DNA from 2 places in the Solidesulfovibrio sp. C21 genome. Region 2 is predicted to be linked to the other one. Evidence: predicted binding sites of a transcription regulator. Region 2 holds the regulator's gene; the other holds the start of a gene.
What was found. The regulator HrcA, encoded in region 2, represses chaperone genes, less so after heat shock. The targets are predictions, from matches to a motif close to TGTTAGCACTCNNNNNNNNNGAGTGCTAACA.

Region 1 (8,186 bases), on a different contig from region 2:
GCAGGGCATTGAGGAAATGGCGGCGGAAGGCATCGGCGTCGAAGATGCCGTGCAGATACGCCCCCCAGACGCGCCCGTCCGGCCGGGCATAGCCCATGGGTGAGCCGTCTTCGCGGGTCACGGCGATGCGGGGCGGGGTGGCGTTGTCGGGCACGGTCAGGCCGTGGTGGATTTCGTAGCCGCGAAGCGCCAGCTTTGAATCCGCGTGCACGGCCCGGGTGGCGGCCAGGGTCTTGGCGGCCGCCAGTTCCGTGCTGATCCCAAGGAGTCCCAGCCCTTCCTCCCGCGCTCTGCCCGATTCGAGTCCCAGCGGATCGGCCACGGCCGTGCCGAGCATTTGCAGGCCGGCGCAGATCCCCACGACTTCCGTCGTCCCTTCTCCGGCCAGAGCGGTGATCGCCGCGGCCAGCCCCGTTTCGCCAAGCCAGGCCAGATCGGCCAGGGTGTTCTTGCTGCCGGGCAGGATCACGGCGTCCGGCCGTCCCAGCTCGCTTGCGCCGCGCACCCGGCGGAGGTGGACGTCCGGTTCCACGGCCAGGGCGTCCAGGTCGGTGAAGTTGGACACGCGCGGCAAATCCACGACCGCGATGTCGAGGCGGTCGGGATCGTCCGGCGGCGCGGTCGGGAGCGTCCCCCCGTCCTTGAAGGTGACGGAATCCTCTTCCGGCAGGCCGAGGTTCTCGATCCAGGGCACGACGCCGACGACATCCCTGCCCGTGGCCCGGCGCAAAAAGGTGTTGGCCGGGGCGAGCAGCGACGGGTCGCCCCGGAAGCGGTTGAGCAGGTAGCCGACCACCCGGGCGCGGTCCGCTTCGGCCAGGCACTCCATGGTGCCGAGCAGCGCCGCGTAGGCCCCGCCCCGGTCGATGTCCGCCGCGAGCAGGACCTTCGCCCCGGCATGGGCGGCCATGGCCATGTTGACCATGTCGTGGGCCTGCAGATTCACTTCGGCCGGGCTGCCGGCCCCCTCCAGCACCATCACGTCCACATCCGCGGCAAGCGCGTCGTAGGCGTCCCTGGCCGCGGCGAAGGCCTGGGGCTTATACTTGATGTATTCGCCCACTCGCATGACGCCGACGGGCTTGCCAAGGACAATGACCTGGGAACCGACGTCGGAGGTGGGCTTTAAGAGCACCGGGTTCATGCGTACGTCCGGGGCAAGGCGGCAGGCCCTGGCCTGGACGATCTGGGCCCGGCCCATCTCCAGCCCGTCGGCAGTGACCCCGGAATTGAGCGACATGTTCTGGGACTTGAACGGAGCGACCCGCAGTCCCCGGCGGGCAAGTAGCCGGCACAACCCGGCGCAGAGCACGGATTTGCCGGCATTGGAGGCCGTTCCCTGGATCATCAGCGCCGGCGTCCTGCGCCTGGGGGCGAAGGACGGGGCCAGGGGGGAATCGAGCACCCCGGCCAGGGCGGCCAGGATGCGGTCGGTTTCGTCCTCCCGGCGCACGGCCACCCGGATGAAGCGGTCGGACAGGGCATGAAAGTTGGCGCAGTCGCGAAGCGCCACGCCGTGCCCGGCCAAAACCCGGCGGCAGACCTCGCCCGAGGGGGACGCTTCGGCCGGCAGCCGGGCCAGCAGGAAATTGGCCGCGCCGGGCAGGACCGAAAAGCCGAGCTTCGTGAGTCCGTCGGCAAGGCGCCCGCGCAGGCCGGGCAGGGCCTGCCGGGTCGCTTCCAGGTAGCCGGTATCGGCCAGTCCCCGCGCGCCCACGGCCTGGGCCAGGGTGTTGACCGACCAGGGCGGCAGCTTGCTGCGTACCCAGCCGGCCAGGTCGGGGCTGGCGGCGAGGAGCCCCAGGCGCAGTCCGGGGATGGCGAAGGATTTGGTCAGCGACAGCAGCACGGCCACGTTGTACGGCCGGTCCGCGCCGGCAAGCGAGGCAAAGCCGGGCACGAAGTCGGCGAAGGCTTCGTCCACCAGGAACAGGCACTGGGGATGGCGCGAGGCCATGTCCACGATGTCCGGGGCGGGGATGACCTTTCCGGTGGGGTTGCCGGGGCTGCCGAGGATGACCAGGGAGGGCGAGCGCAACACGCCTTCCATCCGGTCGAGGTGGACGGCGAAGTCGTCGAATTCCACGGCCGGCACCCGGCGGATGTCCATGCCGGACTTGTGGGCGGCCGTGGCGTAGTCGGCGTAGCAGGGCGTGGGGATCACGGCCCGGGCCAGGCCGGTCGCGCGGGGCAGGGCGTAGAGGATCTCGCTCGTGCCGCCGCCGGCCACGAAATGGGAGGCCGGCGCGCCGTAGCGTTCGCAGGCCGCCGCGATGAGCTCGGTCGCGTCCGGGTCCGGGTAATGGACAAGCTCGCCCGTGGCGGCGCTTATGACCTGGCGCAGCCAGGGCGGCGGGCCGAGCGGATTGATGCTGGCCGAGGCGTCGAGGATGTCGGCCGGATTGCGCCCGGCGGCCTCGGCCAGGGCGCGGAGGTTGCCGCCGTGGGGAAAGGACTCGCTCATCGGGCCACCTTGTGGGGCAACACCAGCACCAGATACCAGCCTGTGGTGTTGAGTCGCGCGGCCAGCACCGTGTCCTTGGCCCTGGAGAGTTCGATGGGCCATTGGCGTTGCGTTTCGGCCCGCTCGATGACCGCTTCGGCCGCGTCGTTGAGCCCGCGCTCGGGGCTTTCCACGTTTTTCTCCTTGCCAAGGGCCGCCAGCCCCCGGTCGGCCCGGAAGTAGACCACCGCGTCGCCGGCCTTGGCGTTCTCGGAGACGATGCAATCCGCCACCTTGGGGTCGCTTGCCGCGATGGCCTTGCCGCGCCGGTTCATGAGGATGGCCTGGGCGCCGGGAATGGCGGCCAGATCGGCCATGACGTCCTTGGACAACTGGGCCAGGGTCACGTCGCGCGAAGCCACGCCGAGCAGCCTGTCGCCGTCGTAGATCGGACACGAGGCTGTGACCATCATGCCGGCCCCGGCCAGATCGAGGTAGGGCGATTCCCAGCCGCAGGCCTTCTTCTCGAAATCGGCGGCCGTGTAGAAGCCTTTCCGGGTGGGCTGGTAGTTTTCCAGGGCGCGGGAGAGGGGCAGGTAGGGGTAGATGGCGAAGTTCTGGCCGGGCGTTGTCAGGTAGACCCAGGAAAAGGGCAGGGCGTCATGGGCGGCGGCCATGGCCGGGGCCAGTCTGGCCATGGCCGCAAGGGTTCGGAAGGTCTCGTCGGTGAAGTTTTCCCCGTCGTAGAACAGCAGGGCCTGGCAGGGGGCCATGGCTTGCGGATCGGCTCCGCACGGCCCTGTGACGTCGCGAAAGGCCACCACGCCGTCCTTGACGGCATAGCTTTGCAGGAATTTGGCCCGCAGTTCCGGCGGCGGGGCCGGGGTGTCGCGCCACACGGCGGCATAGGCAGCGCCAAGGGCCCTGGCACTGCCGGCAACGGCCGCAAGCTGGCTGTCGAGCCGGCCGGCGGCCTCCAGGATCACGGCCCTGGCCAGGGGCTTGGTGTCGGCCGCCCGGGCGGGCAGGGCGGCCAGCAGGACGACAAGTATCCAGACGGGGAAAAGACCCATGGCAGGGCGCATAGGGCAGCCTCCGGTTTGGGGCGCGTCATTTTTGGACGATCAGATGCCAGAATACGGAAAAAAGGCCGATGATGATACCGACCACGGCCACGGTGAAAATGATGTCCGGGGTGACGGAAAAGGTCTTGGCCCCCTTGTTGATGCAACGCCGGATGTACCAGAAACGCCAGGTGGCCACGACCATGACCAGCACGCCCACGGCGAAGGTGGAAAGGGTTATGGCCTCGGTGTGGAAGTGTTTCTGGGCCATGCCGGCGAACATGGGCACGTTTTGGATCTGCCGGATGAAGAAGTCGAAGCGCTCGATGACGAAGCTGAAGCCGAAAAGGGCCAACCCCGTGCGGCACCAGGCCAGGAAGGTGCGTTCGTTGGCCAGGTGGTTGCGCTGCCAGGCCAGAAGCACCTGGGGATTGTTGAGGTCGTAGGGCGGGGCGTCGTGGACCGTGTCGGCCTTGGGCGCGGATTCCGGCATGGAGTCTCCTTGGTTTGAGGCTGCCATCAGATAGCGCGGCCGGGGCGGCCGGTCAACGCGGGCACCGGCCTTGCCGGGGCGAAAAAAAGGGAGCCGGACGGATGTCCGGCCCCCTTGGCGGTAACGAAGTGGAAGCGGTCGGTCTAGTACATGCCGCCCATGCCGCCCATGCCGCCGCCGGGCATCGGGGGCATATCTTTCTTGGGCTCGGGCTTTTCGCAGATGGCCGCTTCGGTGGTCAGGAGCAGGCCGGCCACGGAGGAGGAGTTCTGCAGGGCGATGCGGGTGACCTTTTTGGGGTCGATGACGCCGGCCTTGATCAGGTCCTCGTACTCGCCGGTAGCGGCGTTGAAGCCGAAGCCTTCCTTGCCGTCACGCACCTTGGCCACGACGATGGAGCCCTCGAAGCCGGCATTTCCGGCGATCTGGCGCAGCGGCTCCTCGATGGCCCGCAGCACGATATCGATGCCGGCACGCTCGTCGTCGTCGGCCGGCTTGAGGTCGGGCAGGTTTTTCACGCAGCGCACGAGCGCAACGCCGCCGCCAGGCACGATGCCTTCCTCGACGGCCGCGCGGGTGGCGTTCAGGGCGTCTTCGACGCGGGCCTTCTTCTCTTTCATCTCGGTCTCGGTGGCCGCGCCGACATTGATGACAGCAACGCCGCCGACGATCTTGGCCAGGCGCTCCTGGAGCTTTTCCTTGTCGTAGCTGGAGGTGGTCTCATCGATCTGGGCGCGGATCTGCTTGACCCGGGCCTTGATCTTGTCGGCGTCGCCGGAGCCGTCGATGATGGTGGTGTTTTCCTTGTCGACGAGCACGCGCTTGGCCTTGCCGAGGTCGACCAGGGTGATGTTTTCCAGCTTGACGCCGAGGTCCTCGGAGACGGGCTGGCCGCCGGTCAGGATGGCGATGTCTTCCAGCATGGCCTTGCGGCGGTCGCCGAAGCCCGGGGCCTTGACGGCGCAAACCTGCAGGGTGCCGCGCAGCTTGTTGACGACCAGGGTGGCCAGCGCCTCACCCTCGATGTCCTCGGCCACGATCAGCAGGGGACGGGACATCTTGGCGACCTGCTCGAGAACGGGCAGCAGGTCCTTCATGGCGGCGATCTTCTTCTCGTTGATGAGGATCAGCGGCTCGTCGAGCTCGCAAACCATCCGCTCGGGATCGGTGACGAAGTAGGGGGAGAGATAGCCGCGGTCGAACTGCATGCCTTCGACGACGTCAAGGGTGGTTTCCATGCCCTTGGCTTCCTCGACGGTGATGACGCCTTCCTTGCCGACCTTGTTCATGGCCTCGGCGATGATGTTGCCGATGGTGGCGTCGGAGTTGGCGGAAATCGTGCCGACCTGGGCGATTTCCTTCTGGTCGCGGGTGGGCTTGGCCAGGGTCTCGAGCTCGGCGACGACGGAGGCGACCGCCTTGTCGATGCCGCGCTTGATGGCCATGGGATTGCGGCCGGCGGCCACGAGCTTGACGCCCTCGGTGAAAATGGCCTGGGCCAGGATGGTGGCGGTGGTGGTGCCGTCGCCGGCGATGTCGGAGGTCTTGGAAGCGACTTCCTTGACCATCTGGGCGCCCATGTTCTCGAACTTGTCCTCAAGCTCGACTTCCTTGGCCACGGTCACGCCGTCCTTGGTGATGATCGGGGAGCCGAAGGACTTCTCGATGACCACGTTGCGGCCCTTGGGTCCCAGGGTGACCTTTACGGCGTTGGCCAGCTTGTCAACACCGTGTTTCAGCTTTTCGCGCGCTTTGGAATCGAACAGAATCTCTTTGGCAGCCATGTATGCTCTCCTTCAATTAAGAATGGAAATTCGGAAGATGGGGATCAATCGGCCTTAGGCCTCGATGACGGCCAGGATGTCGTCCTCGCGCATCACGAGGAGCTCGTCGTCGTCGATCTTGATCTCGGTGCCGGCGTACTTGTTGAAAAGGACCAGATTGCCCTTTTCGACATGCATCTTCATGTGGGAGCCCTTGTCGTCGAGCTTGCCCGGACCGACGGCGATGACCTCGCCTTTCATGGGCTTTTCCTTGGCGGAGTCGGGGATGATGATGCCACCCTTCGTGACTTCCTCCTGTTCCAGCCGTTTGACAAGCACGCGATCGCCTAAGGGTTTGAGCTTCATACCTAATGACCTCCAGTAGTGTTTGGCAAGTTGGACCCGCCGCTGGCACTCGCTTGGTCCGAGTGCTAGCGGCGGGCGGAAATGTATCTAACCACATCACGGCGAAAGGCAAGGGGCGGGAGTGAAAAAAAACGAGTTGCGGGGCAAAAAAAGAGGTCGCCCCGTCCGTTGCAGCGCGCAACCCCGTCGCCGCCTTAAGGGGTTGGACTTCCTGGACGCGCACATGCAGTGAACCGCCGCGCCCGAGGCCCGACAAGGCAGGGGCCAAGGGAATTGTGATGGGAAGGCCCAAGCCTGTGTAGCCTGGGCTTTTTTTCTGGAAAAGGACCCTTGTGAAACAGATCACGCTGTTGCGCAGGGTGGCAATTTCTTATAAGACGCCTAAACTTGACGCTCTTCCTCATGGGGCCTAGAGTTTTTCCAAAGCAGGCGGCCGAAATGCTTGTGGATAGCTTAAGCCTCGCGGCGGGGGCTGAGCGTTAAGTCCATGGCGGTCCCTAAACTTTTTTCCGAGGTGCCTATGCTCGACACGTTGGTGTTTGCGACGGTGCTGCTGCCATTTTTGGTCGCAGCCATGTTGCTCGTTTTGCGTGAGCAAAACGTGCGCAAGGTCATCCTGGTGGTTATGGGGGGGGTGCTCATCCTCGCCTCCGTGGCCATGCTGCGCGGCGGAGCATTCATCCTGTCGCCGGCCCCACTGTATGACTCCCTCGTCACTCTTGGCGACTTCGTCATACTCTTCGTGGTGCTGTTTGTGGGTCTCAAACGCAAGAACCAGATCATCATCTGGCTCACCGCCGCCCAGATCGTCGGGCTTTTCTGGCTCGACTTCTTCATGGTCCACGGCCATGGGAAGACGCCGGCCTTTTTCGCCGACGACCTGAGCCTGATCATGGTGTGCATCGTCTCCATCATCGGCTCGCTGATCGCCATCTACGGCATCGGCTATATGAAGGAGCACGAGGAGCACCTGCATCTGGCCAAGTCCAGGCAGCCGCGGTTTTTCTTCTTCATCGTGCTGTTCCTGGGCGCCATGAACGGCCTGGTTTTGGCCAACAACCTGCTGTGGATGTACTTCTTCTGGGAGTGCACCACCCTGTGTTCGTTCATGCTCATCGGCCATGACGACACCGAGATCGCCCGCAAGAACGCCGAGCGTGCCCTGTGGATGAACGTGCTCGGCGGCGCGGCCTTCCTCTTCGCGCTCATCGTCTTGCAGCAGACCACCGGCACCCTGTCGCTCCAGGACCTCCTGGCCCGCGGGCCGGAACTGGCCGTGGCCGGCGGCGCCATCCTGGTGCCCATGTTCCTGCTGGTCTTCGCCGGCATGACCAAGGCCGCCCAGGCCCCGTTCCAGAGCTGGCTGACCGGCGCCATGGTCGCCCCGACCCCGGTTTCGGCGTTGCTGCACTCCTCGACCATGGTCAAGGCCGGCGTGTACCTCATCGTGCGCCTGGCCCCGATCTACGTCGGAACCTACTTGAGCAACTTCATCGCGCTCTTTGGCGCGGTGGTCTTCCTGGGCATGGCCGCCCTGGCCGTCGGCCAATCCAACGGCAAAAAGATCCTGGCCTATTCGACGATCTCCAACCTGGGGCTGATCATCGCCTGCGCCGGCATCAACACCCCGGCGGCCATCACCGCCGCCATCCTGCTCATCATCTTCCACGCCATCTCCAAGGCACTGCTCTTTTTGTGCGTGGGCACGGTGGAGCAGAAGATCGGTTCGCGCGACATCGAGGATATGCGCGGGCTCTATGGCGTCATGCCCCGCACGACGCTGATCATGATCCTGGCCATCGCGACCCTGATGCTGCCGCCTTTCGGCATGCTCATGGCCAAGTGGATGGCCATCGAGTCCGCCACGGGCCAGTTCCTGATCATGATCATGCTGGTTCTGGGCTCGGCGCTCACCGTGCTCTTCTGGGCCCGCTGGGCCGGCACCATGCTGTCCGTGCCCTTCGGCCGGCCCAAGCCCGAGGTCCAGCTTCCCTCCGTGCGCCTGCCGCTTGTCATCCTGGCCGCCATGGCCCTCGGGGCGAGCCTTCTCTCCCCGC
Region 2 (8,186 bases):
GGTGCGCTCGGGGTTGGTGACGGCCTGGCGTTTGGCGATCTCGCCCACCAGCCGTTCCTTGGTAAAGGCCACGATGGACGGGGTGGTGCGGCCGCCCTCGGGGTTGGTGACGCACTTCGGGTCCTTACCCTCCATGACGTAGACGCAGGAGTTGGTGGTCCCGAGGTCGATCCCGATTATCTTACCCATGATAGCCTTTCCTCCTTGGTGGTTCCGGTATGGTCTTGCGCCCTGTGGACGCATAATTTCCTGGTGACAGGCTGCTATATAAGGCCCGTTTCATTCGAGTAAAGGGGCTTTGGCGAAAAAAGGCGTCCTAGCCGGCGCCTTGGGCCTTGTTGACCATGACCTTGGCCGGACGCAGCAGTCGGCCGCGCAGGTTGTAGCCTTTCTGGACCACCTGGGCCACCGTATCGTCGGGCAGGTCGGGGCGGGCGGCCATGCCCAGGGCCTCGTGGGTTTCGGGGTTGAACGCCTCGCCCTCGACACCGAATTCGGCCACGCCGTGGCGGGCCAGGATGTCGATAAAGGCCTTTCTGGTCATGTCCACGCCGACCACGAAGTTCTTGCAGGCTTCGTTGCCCCGGCCGTGGGCCAGGGCCAGGTCGAGGTGGTCGAGGACGGGCAGGAGTTCCGACACCAGGGATTCGGTGGCGTATTTCTGGAACTCTTCCTTTTCTTTCAGAAGGCGTTTTTTCAGATTCTCGGCTTCGGCCAGGCTGCGCAGGCGGTGGTCGGTTTCGGCGGCCAGTTCGGCGCGCAGTTTTTCGATCTCTTCCTCCGGGGAGCCGGCGGTTGCGGCCCCATCTTCCGGAGTGGGGACTTCTTCGGGATTTCTCTGCTCAGGGGACATGCTTCCTCCAGGACGTGAGCCACCTGGGCGCGAAAAAAGGCCGGCTCAAACCGGTCGCGCCGCAAGCGGAGGCTTTTTCGGTTAAAAACGCCGGTCCAGCAGCCGGCTTAAGGTGTCGGCGGTGAAATTCACCACAGGCACCAGCTTGGCGTAATTCATGCGCAGGGGGCCGATAAGGCCGATGGCCCCGAGCGGATGGGAGCCCGCGCCGTAGGGCGCGGTGATGACGCCGACGTCGACCAGGGCGACCCGGTCCAGTTCGCCGCCAATGGTTATTACCGTTCTAAGCTCGTTTGCGGTTTTGTCCAGCAGTTCAAGCAGGATCGTGCGCTCTTCGAGCACGCGCATGAGTTCGCGCAGGTGTTCGGCGTCGGTGAATCCCGGCTGGCCCAGGATATTGGGCGTGCCGTCCACGATGACTTCGCTTGCCGCCTCGCGCTCCCCGTCGAAGGCGGAGCTGGCCAGGGTCAGCGCTTCCCGGCACAGGGCGTTGACGGTCCGCTTGGCTTCCTCGAGTTCGCGCACGAGTCTGGCCCGGACCTCGCTTACGGTCATGTCCCCGAACAGGTCGTTTAAATAATTGGCGTAGCTGACTAGGTTGTCGGCCGTGACCTCGGGGGCGGTCTCGATGACCCGGGTGCGCACGAGGCCGCCCTGGAGCACGAGCAGGACCATGACCAGCCCGGGGTTTAAAAGGGAAAAGTCGATGCGCTTGAAGCGCGCGTCGGCCTGCTTGGGCGCGATGACCATGGCCACCTGGAGCGACAGTCCGGCCAGCACGCGCGAGGCCCGGCGCAACAGGTCGCCCACCTCGAGCCCGGCCGTGGCCAGGTCGTCGGCGATGCGGTGGCGCTCCCGGGCGGCCAGCGGCGAGGGGCGCATGACTGTGTCGAGGTAGAAGCGGAAGGCCTTGGATGTGGGCACCCGGCCGGCCGAGGTGTGGGGCTGGTCCAGGTAGCCGGCCTCGGTCAGGTCGGCCATGATGTTGCGGATGGAGGCCGGGGACAGGCCGAGGGGGCTGATTTTGGACACGGCCCGGGAACCGACCGGCGAGGCCGTGGCGATATAGACCTCGATGATGGTGGTCAGTACTTCCCGTTCGCGATCCAAAAGCGTCATGATGGAGCATCCCCGGTTTGGCACTCGAATCAGTAGAGTGCTAAACGAGTAACAATCCGATCACGGCGTGTCAAGGGAAGACGCGCGAATGAAGATGTATCTTCCCAAAATAACAGGGTGTTTCAAAACGGTGCAATCCTGGCCAGTAGCCTGAATCCCAAGGCCGGGCGGCTTACTGGGTGGCAAGCTCCTGGGCGTCGTTGCTGGTGCGGTCCATGGCTTCCAGGGCGAAACGCACGGCCGCATCGGGGTCCTTGTCGACGATGGCGGTCAAAAGGCCCGTGTGGATGCGGTTTTGGTACTGGTTGACGCCCCGGTCGGCAATAAGCGTGTCGAGAAAGTCCTGAAAGACCATGCAGAAGCTGCGGTAGAGGTCGGCCAAAAGGCCATTGCCGCTGGCCGCGGCCACGGCGGTGTGGAAGGCGATGTCGGCGGTCACGTAGCCGTGGGCGTCGCCGGCGATCAGGGCGGTCTGCTTTTTATCCAGGCATTCGCGCATGGTCTCGATATCGGCGGCGCTGCGATTGGCGGCGGCCAGCCGGACCGTCTCCACCTCGAGGATGCGGCGCACCTCGCTTATCTCTTCGGTCTTGGCCCGGCGCAGGCGGTATTCAAGGGGTTCGTGGCCCGAGTGGCGTTCCAGGACATAGGTGCCGTCGCCCTGGCGCACTTCCAAAAGCCCGGCGCTGACCAGCACGCGCACGGCCTCGCGCACGGTGGAGCGGCCGACGCCGAGTTGGGCCATGAGCGTGGGCTCGGTGGGAATCTTCGCCCCCGGCGGGAACACGCCCAGGGAAATCTTCTCCTGGATCTGCTGGATGACGAGATCGCCAAGTTTGCGGCTGCGCACGGGGGTAAGACGGGAAGACATCGTCTGATGATCTCCTCGGATTGCGTAGGGTCTTTTCGTGACCGTTGTCAACAGGCCGGCGGCTGTGCGCCCGAAGCATCGAGCCCCGGCGCGGCGGACGGAACCGGGGAGATGCTGCGGGTCTGGTCGTGCGGCGGGCTGGCCGTGCAGCTTTTCGGCAAGCTCGCCCCCTTTGGCCGCAAATACGGCAGCAAGGCCCTGCGTCTGGCTGGTTACGGCAAGTATCTGGCCCTCGCCGCCTGCCTCTACATCTATTATATCATGAGCCAGCCCCGGGCCGACGTGCCGATCCGGGTGGGGGCCTTTTTCGAGTCCGCCATCCTGACTTTCGATCACGCCGGCCTGCTGTGGCTGGTGCGTTCTTTATCGTCCTGGGCTTTTTGGCTCTGGGACTCGTTCTGGCCGGGGCTTGGTGCCGGTTCGCCTGTCCCATGGGCGGCGCGCTGGAGGCGGTCAAGGGCGTGGCTCTCTGGAAGGTCTTCAAGACCAGCGCCTGCACCGGCTGCGGCAGGTGCAACCGGCTATGCGAACTGGCCACCCGACCCGAGGAAGCCAACTGTACCAACTGCGGCGACTGCCTGGGCGTGTGCCCCGTCGACGCCATCGGCTTCGGCCGCAAGCCGAAGGATGTGGAGGGGAAGAAAAGTGCGAGAGGGGAAACCCTTTAAAAAGGGTTCTCCCCTCTCGCGCTCTCCCCTTCCTAAAGTTTATTATAAGGGGATCGTGCGGTAATCTGCTGTAATGTGGAAGGCTTTGAAGAGAGCCCGGAGGAATTTGGTCGAAAGGCCGGGTTTCCCCGGGCCGTTTTTTTGTGCCAGGGCCTGCTCAGGCCGTGGGGGACACGGTCAGCGTCAGGCCGCCCACCTTGGCCGTGGCCGTGATGAACGTGGTCACGTCGGTTGCCGGGATGCCAGCCTTGGCCGCGTCGTAGCGGGCGGCGTCGTCGGCGAAAAGCGCGATGGAGTGGGTGGTGAGAAACGAGGCCGGATCGGTCAGCAACGTCGACAGGTCGAGGCCCGAGGACGTGCTGGTCTCGCCCGTCGCCACGGTGATGGTGAGCCCGGCCGTCTGGGTGCCGAGGGAATTGGTGAAATCCGAGGCGTCGGCGAAGGCCGTGATCCGGGCGTCCGTGCCCCAGGTCGCGTCGCCGCCGGAAAGGCCCAGGGAGCCGAACACCACGGCCGAGTAGTCGGTCGCGGCGGTGTCGGGATGCTCGGCCATGTAGGCCTGGGCGGCCGCGCCGCCGAGGCTGTGTCCGGTGACGTAGACCTGGCTTATGCCCAGGGTCGAGACCGCGGCGTCGAAGGCCTCCACCCCCTGATCGAGCAGGTGGTAGTAGCCCTCGGTATCGAGCCAATAGGAGGCGTCGGTGCTGCTTACGTACGCACTGAGGCCGTCAAGGGAGTAGTTGATGTCGTCGGTGCCGCGAAAGGCGATGATCGCCGCCGGTTCGTCGTTTATGACCGTGGTCCAGGCGTCGAAGGCGGCATTGGCGGCCACGTAGGTCCCCGTGCCGCTGCCGGTCAGGTCGAGCTGGGTCAGCCCGTCGGTTGTAAGCGCCTTGATGAGGCTCCCGTCGTCGCGGTAGGCGGCGTCGGACACCACGGCCATCACTTCCTCCAGGTTGGCGGCGGTGATGGGGGTGGTCGTAAAAGCGGCGTCGGTCAGGCTGTTCATGTCCGGTCCCTATCGCAACGAGGCGTCATCGTCTCCCCCTACGCGGGTGGAGACTGCGCGTCAAATGACGTTTACGCCACCCGCACCATGGAGCGGCGCATGACCTCGGCCGGCAGGATCTCCTTGACCTTGCCTTCGGCGTAGTGGACCACGTCGCCGCCGAAAAAGACCACATCGGCCGGGTCGTGGGTGACCATGACCAGCGGGATGTCCAGGCGGTTTAAAATGCCGGCCAGCTCCACCCGCAGCCGCTGGCGCAGCGGCACGTCCAGGGCGGAGAAGGGCTCGTCGAGGAGCAGGGCCTTGGGGTCGCCGACAAGGGCCCTGGCCAAGGCCACACGCTGCCGTTGCCCGCCGGAAATGCGGGACGGCCTGACCTCGGCCAGGGGGATGATGCCGAAAAGGTCCATGATCTGCGTCACACGCTCGGTGTTTTCCTGGCTCATTCGCCCGAAAAGCCGTTTCAGGCCGAATCCCACATTTTGGCGCACGGTGAGGTGGGGAAACAGGGCATAATCCTGGAAGAGGTAGCCGATGTTGCGCGAGCGCGGCGGCACGAACTCGCGGGCGGCCGTGTCCACAAGGACGCGGCCGTCCACGGTGATGGTGCCGGCGTCGGGCCGCATGAGCCCGGCAATGGCGCGCAACGTCAGCGTTTTCCCCGAACCGGAGGGGCCAAACAGCACCACCCGGTTGCCCGTGGTGGCGAATTCGGACTGCAGGTGGAAGTCCCGCTGGGCCGATTTGTAGGACTTGGTGATGTTGACGGTGATGCGCATGGACCGGCCTTGCGTTACGGTTTCTTGAAGCCGAACTTGCTCAGGATTTCCTGGCCCTTGGGGCTGGTGACGAATTTGACGAAAGCCTCGGCGTCCTTTTTGTGGGTGGAAGCGGCCGTCACGGCGATAGGGTAGCTCACCGGCTTTTCCAGCGGGATCTCGGCCATGATCGCGACCTTGTCCCCGCCCTGCTTGGCGTCGGTGCCGTACACGAAGCCGCAGTCGACCTCGCCCCGGGTGAGGTAGTTGAGCACCTGGCGCACGGACTCGGCCATGATGAACTTGGGCTTGAGGGTATCCCACACGCCGGCCTTGGTCAGCGCCGTCTTGGTGTAGGTGCCGGCGGGCACGGTTTCGGGGTTGCCCACGGCGATGGTCTTGACGCCGGCGCCCTGGAGGGAGGCGAGGTCCTTCACCTTGGCCGGATTGGCGGCGGGCACGGCCAAGACCAGGGAGTTTTGGGCGAAGTTGACGCGGGTGGCGGTGTCGATGAGCTTTTTATCCACGGCCTTGTCCATGGTCTTCTGGTTGGCCGAGGCGAACACGTCGACGGGCGCGCCTTGTTCCATCTGGGACAGCAGCGGTCCGGAAGCGGCATAGTTCATGCTGAGGGTGGAGCCGGGATGTTCTTTTTCAAAAGCCGTTTTCACCGCGTTGAAGGCGTCGGTAAGGCTGGCGGCGGCGGACACGGTCAACTGGGCGGCCGCGGCGGGCAGGGCCATGGCCAGAACCAGCGTCAGGGCCAGCAGGGTTCTTTTCAACATCGCGCTTCTCCTTCTCATGTTTTGGGTTTGATGACTTTTGCCACGATGACAAGCAGGCTGACGCACACCACGGAAATGATGAGCACCAGCGTGTTGGCCAGGGTTTCGTTGTTGGCGGCCATGGCGCTGTAGACGGCCAGCGACATGGTCTGGGTCTTGCCGGGCAGGTTGCCGGCGACCATGAGCGTGGCGCCGAATTCGCCCATGGCCCTGGCCTGGGCCAGCATGATGCCGGCCAAAAGACCGCGCAGGGCCAGCGGTAGGGACACCCGGAAAAAAATGGCCGTCTCCGTGGCCCCGAGCGTCCTGGCCGCGTTTTCCAGATTTTCGTCCACGCCCTCGAAGGCGGCCCTGGCCGATCGGTAGACCAGGGGAAAGGCCACCACCGCCGCGGCGATGACCGCGCCCTCCCAGGTGAACATGATGTTGAAGCCGAAATGCTCCCACAAATACTGGCCGACGATGCCCCGACGGCCGAGGAACACGATGATGTAGTAGCCAAGCACGGTCGGGGGCAGCACCATGGGCAGGGTCAGTATGGCGTCGGTGAGATCCCTGCCCGGAAAATTGTGCACCGTGGCCAGCCGGGCCATGGCGATGGCCGGAATGCAGGCCGAGGCCGTGGCCAGGACGGAGATCTTGAGGGTCAACAGCAGGGGCGAAAGAACACTGGCGTCAAACATGCGGGGGCGTTTTCCTTGGCGCGTTACGCGCGGCGGGCTGCGGCGCGCCGTACAAGCCGGCCGCCATGATCCATTGTGCTGCCAGGATAGAGAAAGCAGGGCGGTCTGTATAGAGTCACACGAATTTTGATGAACAGGTGTCAGTTGCTTCCCTGTAACGTGTTCCAGATGCGGTTTGTGCCAGGATGGACCTGGCATTGTGAGGACTTATGGTTCCAGCAGCGTTTTCGTCTGGGATATTTTGTCCCAGTCGCGGCCCAAGGGATTTCCTTGTCCCGGGCCGGCCACAGCATTCATGGACGACGCAGGGGACCGGGAAAAGGCGGCCGGTGGAAGAAAAAAAACAGGGACAGCAGGCGTGCAAGCATGGCGCACTCCTTGTTTGCAAGAAGCGGTAAGCAAGAACGGTGCCTGTCGGAAGGAAGCGCGCCATGGGAAGGGGGGGGCGATGGCGATCCCCCTTGCAGCGTCGAACGAACAAAAATGAAGGAGGGCTTGCGACGTTTTCGTTGCGAGGGGAGCCCGGCGGGCGGTCAGCCCAGCACATGCAGGGCGGTATCGAGGTAGCCGGCCAGGGCTTCCCGGATCTCCTGGGGGACTTCCTTGAATTTGAGCCCGATGTCCACCCGGCGGGCCGAAGGGAGTACCCGTTTGACCGCGCAGGGAAGCGTGGCCTTGGCGCTTGACCCGATCAACTCGCAGGACAGTTCCACCACCGCGTCGATGGCCGGCTCCGGCGCTGCGGCCTCGCGCGGAAAGGAGAACTGGCAGCCGGAAATGCTGACGTCCCTGAGCAGGCCGGCGACAGTGACGTCGCCATGCTTCATGCACCCGGGCAGGCAGCAGGTGATACGCTTGTGCTTGCGCAGGTCGCGGGATTCAAGATTGGCCGGGTAGGTGAGAAAGACGAGGGGAAAAGGGATCTGGATGTATTTGATGAGGCGGGAGGAGAATCCCACCACCGCGCCCTCGTGCAGATAGCGGGCGATCACCGTGTTGTCGGGATAGAGCATCGGGTACAGGGCGTCGCGGGAGGTCTCGGTTGCCGACGGCATCTGCACGATTACGAACCGGCCCCGCTGATGGCCCACGCAGGTCGTGGCCAGTTTTTCCTCCAGGCCGGCAATTTCCAGCAGCACCTTGGTGCCGGGCGGGCAGTGCAGGGAAAAGGCTCCGGGAACGCTCATGCCGCCCCCGTATCCTGCGCGGCGCCGTCGCCGGCCTCGGAGGCGAGTCCGTCGAGATGGGCCAGGAAGCGCCTGGCCTCGGCGAAATCGGGGCGCAGGGCCAGGGCCTGGCGCAGATGCCCCTGGGCGGCCGGGATGTCGCCGCTTTCGGCCAGGGCGCGGGCCATGTTGAAGTGGAGGTGCTCGTCGTCGGCATTGCGCGAAAGGGCCTGTTCGTACAGGGCGATCGCCTCGGCGAAGCGTTTCCCCTTGC

Region 1: the regulator HrcA is predicted to act here: its motif matches at 6,170-6,200, upstream of groES (co-chaperone GroES).

Annotation. Positions count from the first base shown of each region.
Region 1 is NZ_JBLODY010000077.1:9,938-18,123, reverse strand. Features, by position in the region: gene ACMZ6R_RS17190 (cobyric acid synthase) at 1-2,464, opposite strand, end outside; gene ACMZ6R_RS17185 (histidine kinase) at 2,461-3,528, opposite strand; gene ACMZ6R_RS17180 (YidH family protein) at 3,554-4,000, opposite strand; gene groL (chaperonin GroEL) at 4,144-5,784, opposite strand; gene groES (co-chaperone GroES) at 5,839-6,129, opposite strand; gene ACMZ6R_RS17165 (NADH-quinone oxidoreductase subunit L) at 6,650-8,186, shown strand, end outside.
Region 2 is NZ_JBLODY010000018.1:12,076-20,261, forward strand. Features, by position in the region: gene dnaK (molecular chaperone DnaK) at 1-189, opposite strand, end outside; gene ACMZ6R_RS07750 (nucleotide exchange factor GrpE) at 317-853, opposite strand; gene hrcA (heat-inducible transcriptional repressor HrcA) at 935-1,972, opposite strand; gene ACMZ6R_RS07760 (FadR/GntR family transcriptional regulator) at 2,145-2,843, opposite strand; gene ACMZ6R_RS07765 (4Fe-4S binding protein) at 3,191-3,511, shown strand; gene ACMZ6R_RS07770 (alpha/beta hydrolase) at 3,669-4,520, opposite strand; gene ACMZ6R_RS07775 (ABC transporter ATP-binding protein) at 4,592-5,299, opposite strand; gene modA (molybdate ABC transporter substrate-binding protein) at 5,314-6,063, opposite strand; gene modB (molybdate ABC transporter permease subunit) at 6,078-6,746, opposite strand; gene ACMZ6R_RS07790 (flagellar brake protein) at 7,280-7,933, opposite strand; gene ACMZ6R_RS07795 (tetratricopeptide repeat protein) at 7,930-8,186, opposite strand, start outside.